One region of the Klebsiella sp. F11 genome, then DNA from elsewhere that is predicted to be linked to it. Evidence: predicted binding sites of a transcription regulator. Region 1 holds the regulator's gene; each other region holds the start of a gene.

The links. Region 1 encodes LexA, which represses DNA repair genes until DNA is damaged. Its sites were predicted from a motif close to TNCTGTATGTACATACAGNA; they were not measured.
Region 2: uvrB (excinuclease ABC subunit UvrB) is a predicted target of LexA. The motif match lies at 2,633-2,652, and genes of this name have one in related genera.
Region 3: AC1M2H_RS29480 (DinI-like family protein) is a predicted target of LexA. The motif match lies at 2,099-2,118, and genes of this name have one in related genera.

The regions. Positions count from the first base shown of each region.
Region 1 covers NZ_CM160060.1:5,269,172-5,273,322, forward strand. The annotation lists gene zur (zinc uptake transcriptional repressor Zur) at 1-91, shown strand, start outside; gene AC1M2H_RS25890 (CsbD family protein) at 184-393, opposite strand; gene dinF (MATE family efflux transporter DinF) at 520-1,836, opposite strand; gene lexA (transcriptional repressor LexA) at 1,907-2,515, opposite strand; gene AC1M2H_RS25905 (diacylglycerol kinase) at 2,730-3,098, opposite strand; gene plsB (glycerol-3-phosphate 1-O-acyltransferase PlsB) at 3,228-4,151, shown strand, end outside.
Region 2 covers NZ_CM160060.1:3,892,909-3,897,059, forward strand. The annotation lists gene pmrB (two-component system sensor histidine kinase PmrB) at 1-276, shown strand, start outside; gene uvrB (excinuclease ABC subunit UvrB) at 528-2,543, opposite strand; gene AC1M2H_RS19265 (ABC transporter ATP-binding protein) at 3,281-4,003, shown strand; gene bioD (dethiobiotin synthase) at 3,945-4,151, opposite strand, start outside.
Region 3 covers NZ_JBWYFE010000003.1:46,784-50,934, reverse strand. The annotation lists gene AC1M2H_RS29510 (DUF1380 family protein) at 1-32, opposite strand, end outside; gene AC1M2H_RS29505 (hypothetical protein) at 78-299, opposite strand; gene AC1M2H_RS29500 (DNA methylase) at 299-1,000, opposite strand; partial or broken gene AC1M2H_RS29495 (hypothetical protein) at 1,072-1,334, opposite strand; gene AC1M2H_RS29490 (hypothetical protein) at 1,383-1,586, opposite strand; gene AC1M2H_RS29485 (hypothetical protein) at 1,695-1,925, opposite strand; gene AC1M2H_RS29480 (DinI-like family protein) at 2,131-2,376, shown strand; gene umuD (translesion error-prone DNA polymerase V autoproteolytic subunit) at 2,373-2,822, shown strand; gene AC1M2H_RS29470 (Y-family DNA polymerase) at 2,834-4,105, shown strand.

The DNA.
Region 1 (4,151 bases):
GTGCGCGGGCTGCGTCGAGGTAGAGGCCTGTAACGCGCCGGATCGCTGCCATCATGACCACACGATCCAGATTAAAAAGAAAGCCCGCTGAGGCGTTAGCCACAGCGGGAATCAGGGGATTTCGCACATCCTTGTCGCGTTCGGGCAGGCAATAACAAAGGGTTAGCGCTCTAAATTTGCTCGCTACCAGCGATAGTCATTTTTGCTTTCCCAGTCGGACACCTCTTTCTCCGCCCGATCTTTAGCGTAACCGTAACGCTCCTGGATTCGACCGACCAGCTGATCGCGCTTGCCCTCGATGACGGTCATATCATCGTCGGTAAGCTTGCCCCACTGCTCTTTTGCTTTACCTTTTAACTGTTTCCAGTTACCGCCGATTTCGTCTTTATTCATGATTCAGTCCTCATCGTTCGGTGAGTTAACAGCCCGCTGTGTGCCGGACATAGAGTTAACTATAGATGAGAATGCTGGGTTGATTTTATTATTCGGAATCTTTAACCATATTAAAGACAGAATGCGTTATGAAAACCAGGTTCCGCGCCGCCAGTGCCGTCGCCAGATCAGCGCCAGCGACAGGCCCCGCAGCGCCAGGAACACCGTCAGCGCCAGCCACAGGCCGTGGTTACCGAGCACCGGCAGAGTCAGCAGGGTTAAGGCAAAGCCCGCAGCGGCCACCGCCATGCTGTTACGCATTTCGCTGCCGCGCGTCGCGCCGATAAACATCCCGTCCAGCAGATAGCACCAGACGCCAATCACCGGCAGAATCATCTGCCAGAACAGATAGCGGTCGGCGAGCTGCTGGAGCGAGGGTATCGAGGTCAGCAGGGCGATAATCTGCTCTCCCGCCACGCTGTAGATCAGCGCAAAAGCCAGCGCGACCATGCCAGATTGTCGGCAGGCGGCACGCCACACCTCCAGCAGCCTGCTGCCATCGCGCGCGCCGTAGGCCTGCCCGGAGTGGGCCTCCACGGCGTAGGCAAAGCCATCTAACGCATAGGCGGTGAAGGTGAGCATAGTCATCAGAATAGCGTTCACCGCCACGATATCGCCCCCCAGACGCGCGCCAAACACGGTCACCGCGCCAAAGCAGAACTGCAGCAGCAGGGAGCGCAGCATAATGTCGCGATTCAGGGCCAGCAGCCGCCGGATATCGCCGCGCCAGGCGCCCTTGAGCATAGCGAACGACACGCCGCGCAGCGTCAGTACGCGTTTCGCCATCAGCAGGCCAATGATAAAGGTGGCGTATTCGGCGCTCACCGTCGCCAGCGCCGCGCCCTGCACGTTCATGTGCAGGCCCATCACCAGCCACAGGTCGAGGACGATATTCAGCAGGTTGCCGACAATCAGCAGGATCACCGGCGCGCGGGCATACTGGACGCCCAGCAGCCAGCCCAGCAGCACCAGGTTCGCGAGCGAGGCCGGGGCGCTCAGCCAGCGGATTTCGAGGAAACGCCGGGCCTGCTCCAGCACCGCTTCGCTACCGCCGACGATATGCAGCGCCAGGTTAATGAGCGGCATACGAAACAGAACGATCAGCAGACCGGCGGCCAGCGCCAGTCCAAGCGGCTGCACCAGCGCGCGCGCCAGGCGAACGGGATCCTTTGCGCCGAACGCCTGCGACGTCAGGCCGGTGGTGCTCATGCGCAGAAAGAGCAGCAGCATGAACAGAAAGCTGGTTGCCGTAGCCCCGACCGCCACGCCGCCCAGGTAAACCGGGCTATCAAGATGGCCGATAACCGCCGTATCCACCAGCCCCAGCAGCGGGACGGTGATATTGGAGAAAATCATCGGTAGCGCCAGGCGCCACAGGGCCTTATCAGCAGCGTTAAAAAACATGGAGAAGAGCCTGAGCGAGGAGAGACAGCGCAGCATCACGCATCGGACGATGCTGCGTCAGAACAGAGGGTTACAGCCACTCGCCGTTGCGGATGACGCCGACGGCCAGTCCTTCAATAGTGAAGTTTTGCTCGCGCAGGTTCACCACGATCGGTGAAAACTCGCTGTTTTCCGGCAGCAGTTCGACGACGTTACCCTGCTTTTTCAGGCGTTTAACCGTCACTTCTTCGTCGATACGCGCAACCACCACCTGTCCGTTACGCACGTCCTGCGTTTTGTGTACCGCCAGCAGATCGCCGTCCAGAATACCAATGTCTTTCATCGACATACCGCTGACGCGCAGCAGAAAGTCGGCGCTCGGCTTGAACATGGCCGGATCGACCTGGAAGTGGCCTTCGATGTGCTGCTGCGCCAGCAGCGGCTCGCCGGCGGCGACGCGGCCAATCAGCGGCAGGCCGGGCTCTTCTTCAGTCAGCAGGCGGATGCCGCGGGAAGCGCCGGAAACGATCTCGATAGCGCCTTTACGCGCCAGCGCTTTCAGGTGCTCTTCCGCCGCGTTTGGAGAACGGAACCCCAAGCGCTGAGCAATTTCCGCACGCGTCGGCGGCATGCCCGTCTGGCTGATGTGATCCCTGATGAGATCAAACACCTCTTGCTGCCTGGTCGTTAACGCTTTCATCCCGCCCCCTGGGTGTATATACAGTTATGCTGTGAGTATATACAGCTAACGGTGATTTTGGAATCAAATTTCACACAAAAATCAGGAGATTCTTTTCTTTTGCCGCCCGCTACGGCCGGTTAGCACGGAGGAAGTTGCGGCGAAGCGCTGCTGCTCCACGCGGCGCAAAAAAAGCCGCGCGGAGGGCGACCGGGCGGCCTGATGCTGCGGAGGCTTAGCGATAGTGCGCCCACAGCAGCGTCACCCAGACGATCAGCGCGATGGCGATCGCCAGAAATACCGCCGCAGAGCCCATATCCTTCGCCCGTCCGGAAAGCTCATGGTGCTCAGGGCCGATCCGGTCCACCACCGCCTCAATCGCGCTATTAAGAATTTCGACTATCATCACTAACAGGACCGAGCCTATCAAAAGCACGCGCGTAACGGCGTCAACATCCAACCAGCAGGCGATCGCAATGGCAATAACGGTGGCGATACCTTCCTGACGAAAGGCGGCCTCATTTATCCATGCCGCACGAAAACCTTTCCAGGAATACCCAGCCGCTTTAATGATTCGGGTTAACCCGGTGGTATTATTGGCCATCAAAAGAACCTTTTTATGTAAATGACGTCAATGAGTGTACGCGTTTGCCGCGTGGCAACGGAAATTTTGCGCACTTTCTGTTATTCTTGCCGCGCATTTGCATGATTAACCAGAGGCTTCACATCGTTTATGTCCGGCTGGCAACGAATTTACTATAAATTACTGAATTTACCATTACGGCTGCTGGTAAAAAGCAAGTCTATTCCCGCAGAACCTGCTCAGGAACTGGGACTGGATACCTCGCGTCCGATTATGTACGTTCTGCCCTATAACTCGAAGGCAGACCTGCTGACGCTGCGCGCGCAGTGCCTGGAGCACGATTTAGCCGATCCGCTCGAACCGCTGGAAATCGACGGCACCCAGCTGCCGCGCTACGTCTTTATCCACGGCGGCCCGCGCGTCTTTACCTACTACACGCCGAAAGAAGAGTCCATCAAGCTGTTCCACGACTACCTCGATCTGCACCGCAACCACCCTGACCTCGACGTGCAAATGGTGCCGGTTTCAGTGATGTTTGGTCGTGCGCCCGGACGCGAAAAGGGCGAGGTCAATCCGCCGCTGCGCATGCTTAACGGCATTCAGAAATTCTTCGCCGTGCTGTGGCTCGGCCGCGACAGCTTCGTGCGCTTCTCGCCGCCGGTGTCGCTACGCCGAATGGCGTCCGAACACGGCACCGATAAGACCATTGCCCAGAAGCTGGCCCGCGTGGCGCGTATGCACTTCGCCCGCCAGCGCCTGGCCGCCGTCGGCCCGCGCCTGCCGGCGCGTCAGGATCTGTTCAACAAGCTGCTGGCGTCAAAAGCCATCGCCCGCGCGGTGGAAGACGAAGCCCGCAGCAAGAAAATCTCCCATGAGAAGGCGCAGCAAAACGCCATCGCGCTGATGGAGGAGATCGCCGCCAACTTCTCCTACGAGATGATTCGCCTGACCGACCGCGTGCTGGGTTTTACCTGGAACCGCCTGTATCAGGGGATTAACGTTCATAACGCCGAGCGCGTGCGCCAGCTGGCGCATGAAGGACACGAGATCGTCTACGTTCCGTGCCACCGCAGC
Region 2 (4,151 bases), 1.4 Mb from region 1:
ACGATCCGGGTATCGATTCAGGCAGGGTCAACGCCGATTCTGGCGGTGGAGGACGAAGGTCCGGGAATTGATGAAGCGAAAAGCGGCGAGCTGAGCAAAGCGTTTGTTCGCATGGACAGCCGCTACGGCGGCATTGGTCTGGGATTAAGCATCGTCACCCGTATCGCCCAGCTGCACGATACCCAGTTCTTTTTGCATAACCGCCAGCCGGGCCCCGGCGTTCGCGCCTGGGTGCTCTTCCCCAGGCCTTCGCGTCAGAAGGTCAGCACCCACTGATGGAAGAAGGCGACGACGATAATAAAGGCGCAGGTGATGGCCAGATATTGGTGAAAGTGTAGTTTTTGCATGACGCTATCCTCATTAGAATGGAGATAGTGTCCCTGAACAAGATTAAGCGGATATTAAGATCCGGCCCAGCGGGCCATTTTATTTGCCATTTTGGCCCGGGCGGCGCGCGCATCCGCAGGCGCTGCCCGTAGGTCGCGAGCGTTCCGCGCGGCCCCAGGCTGGCGGCAACGGCCGCTGGCCTACGACGCGGCGATAAACAGCTCCCGCAGCGTATGCAGCTGGTCGCGGATCTGCGCCGCTTCTTCGAACTCCAGGTTCTGCGCATGCTGCATCATCTGCCCTTCCAGCTCGTGAATGCGCTGCTGCAGCGCTTTTGGCGTCAGCGCTGGCGTATCCGCCTCCACCGGTGAACGCGACTTGCCGCGCCCCTTGGCCTTGGTCTTCGCCAGGCTGCTGCCCAGCGCCAGAATATCGACCACCTTCTTGTTCAGGCCCTGCGGGATGATGCCGTTCTCTTCGTTGTAGCGCTGCTGCTTCTCACGACGCCGCTCGGTTTCGCTGATGGCCTTCGCCATCGAGGCGGTGATTCTGTCGCCGTAGAGAATCGCCTTACCGTTGATGTTACGCGCCGCGCGGCCGATGGTCTGGATCAGCGAACGCTCGGAGCGCAGGAAGCCCTCTTTGTCCGCATCAAGGATCGCCACCAGCGAAACCTCCGGCATATCCAGCCCCTCACGCAGCAGGTTGATCCCGACCAGCACGTCGAATTCGCCGAGGCGCAGATCGCGGATAATCTCCATACGCTCGACGGTATCGATATCCGAATGCAGGTAGCGCACGCGCTCGCCGTGCTCTTCGAGGTACTCGGTCAGGTCTTCGGCCATCCGCTTGGTCAGGGTCGTCACCAGCACGCGCTCGTTGATGGCGGAGCGCTGGCGAATCTCCGATAGCAGATCGTCGACCTGAGTGCCCACCGGACGCACTTCGATGACCGGGTCCAGCAGGCCGGTCGGACGGACCACCTGATCGACCACCTCATCGCCGGATTTATCCAGCTCATAGGCGCCGGGCGTCGCCGAAACGTAGATAGTCTGCGGCGCCAGCGCCTCAAACTCCTCAAACTTCATCGGACGGTTATCCAGCGCCGACGGCAGGCGGAAACCGTACTCCACCAGCGTCTCTTTACGCGCCCGGTCGCCGCGATACATCCCGCCGATTTGCGGAATGGTGACGTGGGATTCATCGATAACCAGCAGGCCATCCGCCGGCAGATAGTCGAACAGCGTCGGCGGCGGCTCGCCCGGCCCGCGTCCGGAAAGGTAGCGCGAGTAGTTTTCAATGCCCGAGCAGTAGCCCAGCTCGTTCATCATTTCAAGGTCAAACTGGGTACGCTGGCTCAGGCGCTGCTCTTCCAGCAGCTTGTTGTTTTCCAGCAGCACCTTGCGCCTGTCCGCCAGCTCGACTTTTATCTCTTCCATCGCCTGAACGATACGTTCGCGCGGAGTAACGTAGTGCGTTTTCGGGTAGATGGTATAGCGCGGAATGGACGATTCCACCTGTCCGGTAAGCGGGTCAAAGAGCGACAGACGTTCAACCTCTTCGTCGAACAGCTCAATGCGCAGGGCAATGTCGTCCGATTCGGCCGGGAAGACGTCGATGACCTCGCCGCGAACGCGGAAGGTCCCGCGCTGGAACGCCTGGTCGTTGCGGGTGTACTGCAGCTCCGCGAGGCGGCGCAGAATCGCCCGCTGGTCAATCAGCATGCCGGTAGTCAGGTGCAGCATCATTTTCAGGTACAGGTCGGGATCGCCGAGGCCATAAATGGCCGAGACCGAGGCCACCACGATGACGTCGCGGCGCTCCAGCAGTGCCTTGGTTGCCGACAGGCGCATCTGCTCAATATGTTCGTTGACCGAGGCGTCCTTCTCGATGAAGGTGTCCGAACTCGGCACGTAGGCTTCGGGCTGGTAGTAGTCGTAGTAGGAGACGAAGTACTCGACGGCATTCTCCGGGAAAAACTCCTTCATTTCGCCATACAGCTGCGCCGCCAGGGTCTTGTTAGGCGCGAGCACCATCGTCGGACGCTGCAGGTCGGCAACGACGTTAGCGATGGTGAAGGTTTTCCCCGATCCGGTTACTCCCAGCAGCGTTTGGTGCGCCAGGCCATCTTCCAGCCCCTCTTCGAGGCGGCGGATGGCTTCCGGCTGATCGCCAGAGGGACGGAAAGCGGAATGCAGCGTGAACGTTTTACTCATATGTCTGACCCTGAAGGAGGATGAAGCGCCCGGCGCGAAACAGCAGGTGTTTAATTCTACTCGCCGCCGCCGCTTTTGCCAATAAATAATACTGGATATAAAACCAGTATCGTATTATTGTTTGCCCTGTAAACCCTGCGTCAGGCGGTTACATTTGAGCAAAAAAAGACCGTCTTGTGGAATAATCCGCCGCTGAGTAAGGTTATCCCCAGAAAATTTTGTCATTTAACATTTGTCAAGCAAGGCGATGAATCTTTTATGGCAGCAGGTGACACTTTCCTTACAGCCATTGATTTTATACAACCAATTGATATAAAACAGAATTTAATAAAAGACGGGTTTCGCGCCAATTCCGCCGCAGGCCGCGTAATCTCTAGCTTACCGCAAGTTCTCTAACTCTAATACACAAGGTTATCCACAGGAATAGTGGATAACTCGCTGCAGGCCATGACCTCTGCCACCCGGCCGAAATTGTCCGCCGAACAAAAACGCGCGGCTAAAAAATATTATTGAATTATTTTTGATGTTTATCAGCTAAAGACGGCCGCCTTTTTGCTTCTTTCTGCACCACGTTTCACGCCGCTTAGCACCGGGAGAGTGCAGCCGCTTCGCCGATCCCTGCGCGGGGCTGCAGGCGCGACCTGTTCTGGCAGAAAAATGCCGTCACTTCTTTTTCCTGGCAAGAGATTTGCAGAATGTTTGTCCCGCTCGTCGTCGCCAAAAAGGAGAAAACGTCTATGTTGAGTCTACGCGCCGTCAATCAGTACTATGGAAGCCAGCACACGCTGTGGAACGTCGATCTTGAGCTCAGGCCAGGAGAGTGCACCTGCGTGATGGGAAGCCAGGGAATGGGGAAAACCACTCTGGTCAACTGTATTACCGGAAATCTCCCGGTCGCCAGCGGCAGCATCACCTGGCAGGAGCGCGGGGCGCCGCCCTGCGACCTGATGCCGCTCTCCGCTCATTCACGCAGCATCATCGGTATCGGCTACGTGCCGCAGGACCGGCGCATCTTTACCCAGCTCAGCGTAGAAGAGAATCTGCATGTTGCGCTGGCGGCAGGCGGGACGCCCGGCGCCGTGGTGAGCAGCGAGATTTACGATCTGTTTCCGCAGCTCTACGCCCTTCGCCAGAGCAAGGGCGCCGCGCTTATGGAAGACGACAGGTATCAGCTGGCGCTGGCGAGGGCGCTGATCGTCCGACCGCGCCTGCTGATACTCGACGAGCCGTCGCGCGGCAGCGGACAGCACTTTATGCATAAGCTGGGGGATCTGCTGGTGCGCCTGAACCGGGATATCGGCTTAACGGTGCTGCTCGCCGAGCAGCACCTGCCGTTTATTCGCCGGGTGGCCGACCGCTTCTGCCTGCTGCACCGCGGGCGCAGCGTGGCGCAGGGCGACGTTATGGAACTGGATGAACCGCTGCTGGCGAAGTGGATGACGCCCGATCCAGCGCGCTAAGATCGAGATATCGGCCGAGATCCTGCCGCGACGACGCCTCCTCCAGCCACGGGATCTCGCCCAGCATGGGCGCGGCCAGCAGCCGTTTGAGGGTCGTGAGGTATTCGCGGTGGCGCTTCCCCGGCGGCTGGACGTCGTTGGCAATCCA
Region 3 (4,151 bases), on a different replicon from region 1:
TTGTTGAGTTCTTTACGGGTGCCGTACAGCATGGTGTTTTCTCCGTGATTCAGTGGGGCGGCCTCGCCGCCCGGGGTTCAGTCCTGAAAACTTTCATCGAGCATCAGGGCTTCGTTGTAAGCCTCATTCAGCAGGGTGTTGATGCGTCGCAGGCTCTGCCCGGCCAGCCGTTCAGTCAGTCCTTCATGCCGCCAGTGATAACGGTCTTCCAGCACTTTGAGGGTGGTACGCAGGTCGCACATGCTGTTGACCAGTGCCGCCACCTCGCGGCGAAGGGCTTCGTGTCCGTCGTAGTTCATCAGGCGGCCTCCGGCATCCACTCTTCGTTCGCCGCCGGGGTGTTGACGGCGCGGCGCATCGCGGCCAGCCGTTCGGCCCCTTTCCGGTGGTACTGCTCCAGCATTTCGATGCCGATATAGCGGCGTCCGGCGCGGTATGCGGCGACGCAGGTCGAGCCGCTGCCGGCAAACGGGTCGAGGACAATCGCCCCCGGGGCACTGAATGACTCAATCAGCGGCTGTAGCGCTTCCACCGGCTTCTGGGTCGGATGCAGCGGATTACCCGTGTACGGGAAAGGCAGCACGTCCGGCAGCGGTTTTTCAGGCGGCACCGGGCGGCCTTTGGCGAGCACGTAGGCCCCTTCATGGCGGTAATCCACAAACCCGCGACGCCCCTTCGCGCTGCGGCGGTTGGAGGCATAGGTTTTGGTGAACACAATCTGCCCCACCGCGTAGAACCCCGCCGCTTTCCACGCCGCCATAAAGCGGTCAACGCGGTTCCAGCCGTAGAAGCTGACCATCAGCGCGTCTTTTTTCAGCACGCGGTACATCTCAAGGGTGGCAGGCTCCAGCCATTCATCGGTGACGTCGCCGGCAATCTGGCGGCCTGAACGATCCTTAAAGCCGACGAGGTAAGGCGGATCGGTCACAATAAGGTCAACGGCACGGTCGGGAAATCCGCGCATCACGTCAGTACAGTCCCCGAGAATGAATCTGGACATGGCAGCACTCCTGTAGTCAGAGGGGGCAGGAGGCATCACCGCGATACCGTTCCCTGCCGCACGCTGCCTGTTCATCGCGTCCGGTCACGGGTCAGGCCGACTGTGGAATATCGCAGCCGTCAGTCTGTTCGACGGCGAGAATATGCCGCAAAAGCGGCTTGAAGGGCGTTCCTTAGAATGGCGAGGGACTGGCGTAAACTGTCAACGACGCCGGGCCGGAGCGGAAAAGCCGCCCGTCCCGTACCAGACCGGACGCGAGACACTGGCAGCGTGCGGCAGTCTCATTCCCCGCGACGCCGTCGCGGATAAAAGCGGAGCCGGGATGAGGCGACAACCTTTGCCGGGGTAAAAAAACCGGGCAGAACGCCCGGTCAGGAAAAGGTCAGCGGGTGATATCCCGCCAGTCATCGCCCCACTCGTCGCTGACGACTGGCGCCTCCGGCTTACCGAAGACACGCCAGGTGTCGAGGAACTTCAGACCGTGCAGGATACGGGTCTCCAGGTCATCGAGCGGAATGATGCTGTTAAACCAGACGTCGCCGTCCGGATACAACCACCTGTGCCCGTCACCGGCACATCTGTCCACAATGCATCTGTTTAACCCTGTGGATAACCTGAAGGCAGGCTGCGGAGAGCCACGGAAAGACAGGCGTCACAACGACTGTTCCTTTTTTGAACAGCCGGAAGGGAATAATCAGCGGTGCCGGGATGTATCCCCGGCCACAGACAGGCCGATATACACGCCTGCGCCCCAGATAACCTGCGACAGAACAAAAACCCACTGCGGGACGTCGAACACCAGAAGCGGGAGCAGGCAGAGGGTCACGGTCAGTATCAGCCGGCTGCCGAATTTTCTGCGTACCGGTTCACGGCTGTCGACGGGAACGCCGGCAAACCGGAGAACATTTCTGAAGCCGGGTGACATAAAGCGCTCCTCGGGGAAAAAAACACATCGGATATCTGTATATGACAGGATACCTGCGCCTGCGCAGTCCTGACACCCGCTTTTCCGCCACTCGCTCTTTTCGCCATGACAGCAGGGGATCAGCACAGACCTGCATAAAGAGGCTTGCAAATTCTGCCGAACGGAAAAATAATAGCTGTACATCCATACAGTAATGAGGTGCATCATGTTACAGATTTCCGTTCGTTTTTCTCCGGAGCAGGTGAAAGCCATGCGCAGCGGTACCTTTGCCGCACTGCAGCAGGAAATTGAGCGCCGCCTGACACCACGCTACCCTCAACTTTGGCTGAATATCGGGAAAAGCTCGCAGACTGCGCTGGATGTCAGCGGCGCACGCAGCGACCAGGAAAAGTCAGACATCATGAACATGCTCGAAGCCATCTGGCAGGACGACACATGGCTGCCGGAATGAGTCGCAGGGAGCCCCTGTTTGACCCGGAGGCGGTGTTCACGCTTCCGGCCGCCCCCTCTTCCCTGCAGATGCCCCTGTTTGCGGATGCCTGTGCGGCGGGTTTCCCGAGCCCTGCCGGGGATTATATTGAGCAGGAGCTCGATTTAAACAGCCTGTGCATACGTCACCCTGCCGCGACCTACTTTTTACGCGCCAGCGGGGAAAGCATGAAAGACCTCGGTCTGTATGACGGCGACATTCTGGTGGTGGACCGGGCGGAAACCGCCGTGGACGGCGACGTGGTGATTGCGGAGGTGGACGGCGGATTTACCGTGAAGCGGCTGCGCCTGCACCCCCGCCCCGCCCTGGAGCCGATGAATCCCGCTTATCCGACGCTCTGGCCGGAAGAACTCACCCTGTTCGGGGTGGTGATGCACTTCATTCACCGTACCCGGGCCCGCCTGTAAGGAGTGCAGGTATGTTTGCCCTGGCTGATGTGAACAGCTTCTATGCCAGCTGCGAGAAAGTGTTTCGCCCGGACCTGCGCGACAGGCCGGTGGTAGTGCTCAGCAACAATGACGGCTGCGTCATCGCACGCAGCAGGGAGTCAAAAATGCTGAAAATCCCGATGGGCGCCCCCTGGTTTAAGGTGAAGGCGCTGGCGGAAAAGCACAACGTGGCGGTGTTCTCCAGCAATTATTCGCTTTATCACAGTATGTCAGAACGCGTGATGCGCTGTCTTGAGGACCTGTCACCGCGCGTGGAGCAGTACAGTATTGATGAGATGTTCCTCGACATCGCCGGCATCGACAACTGCATCGCCTTTGAGGATTTCGGTCGTCAGCTGCGTGAGCATGTTCTCCGCCATACCGCACTGACCATCGGCGTCGGGATGGGCCCCACGAAAACACTGGCAAAATCCGCCCAGTGGGCGTCAAAAGAATGGCCGCAATTTGGCGGCGTACTGGCATTAACGGCAGGAAATCGCCGCAGGACGGAGAAACTGCTCTCGCTGCAGCCGGTGGAGGAAATCTGGGGCGTCGGACGCCGCATCGGGAAGAAACTGAACACGATGGGCATCACCACAGCGCTGCAGCTGGCGCGCGCGGATCCGGCCTTCATCAGAAAAAACTTTAACGTGGTGCAGGAGAGAACGGTCCGGGAGCTGAACGGAGAGGCCTGTATTTCGCTGGAAGAAGCCCCTCCCCCGAAACAGCAGATTGTCTGCAGCCGGAGTTTTGGTGAACGCATCACGGAATATGACGCGATGCGCCAGGCGGTCTGCCAGTACGCGGAGCGGGCGGCTGAAAAGCTGCGCGGTGAGCGGCAGTTCTGCAGGCATATCGCCGTGTTTGTAAAAACGTCACCGTTCGCTGTGAGCGAACCGTATTATGGAAATCTGGCCAGCGAGAAGCGGCAGACCCCCACGCAGGACACCCGGGACATTATTGCCGCAGCCGTCAGGGCACTGGACCGGATTTGGGTGGATGGCCACCGTTATGCAAAAGCGGGTTGCATGCTCAATGATTTCACGCCTACCGGGGTTTCGCAGCTTAACCTGTTCGATGATATTCAGCCCAGAAGCAACAGTAGCCAGCTGATGAAGGTTCTCGACGGTATTAACCACTCAGGGCTGGGGAAAGTGTGGTTTGCGGGACGAGGTATCGCTCCTGACTGGCAGATGAAAAGAGAAATGCTATCACCGGTGTACACAACCCGCTGGAATGAGCTACCGGTAGCCCGCTTCTGATCGCACTTGACCCTCATGTCAGTAAACTCCCGCCATGCTTATAGAG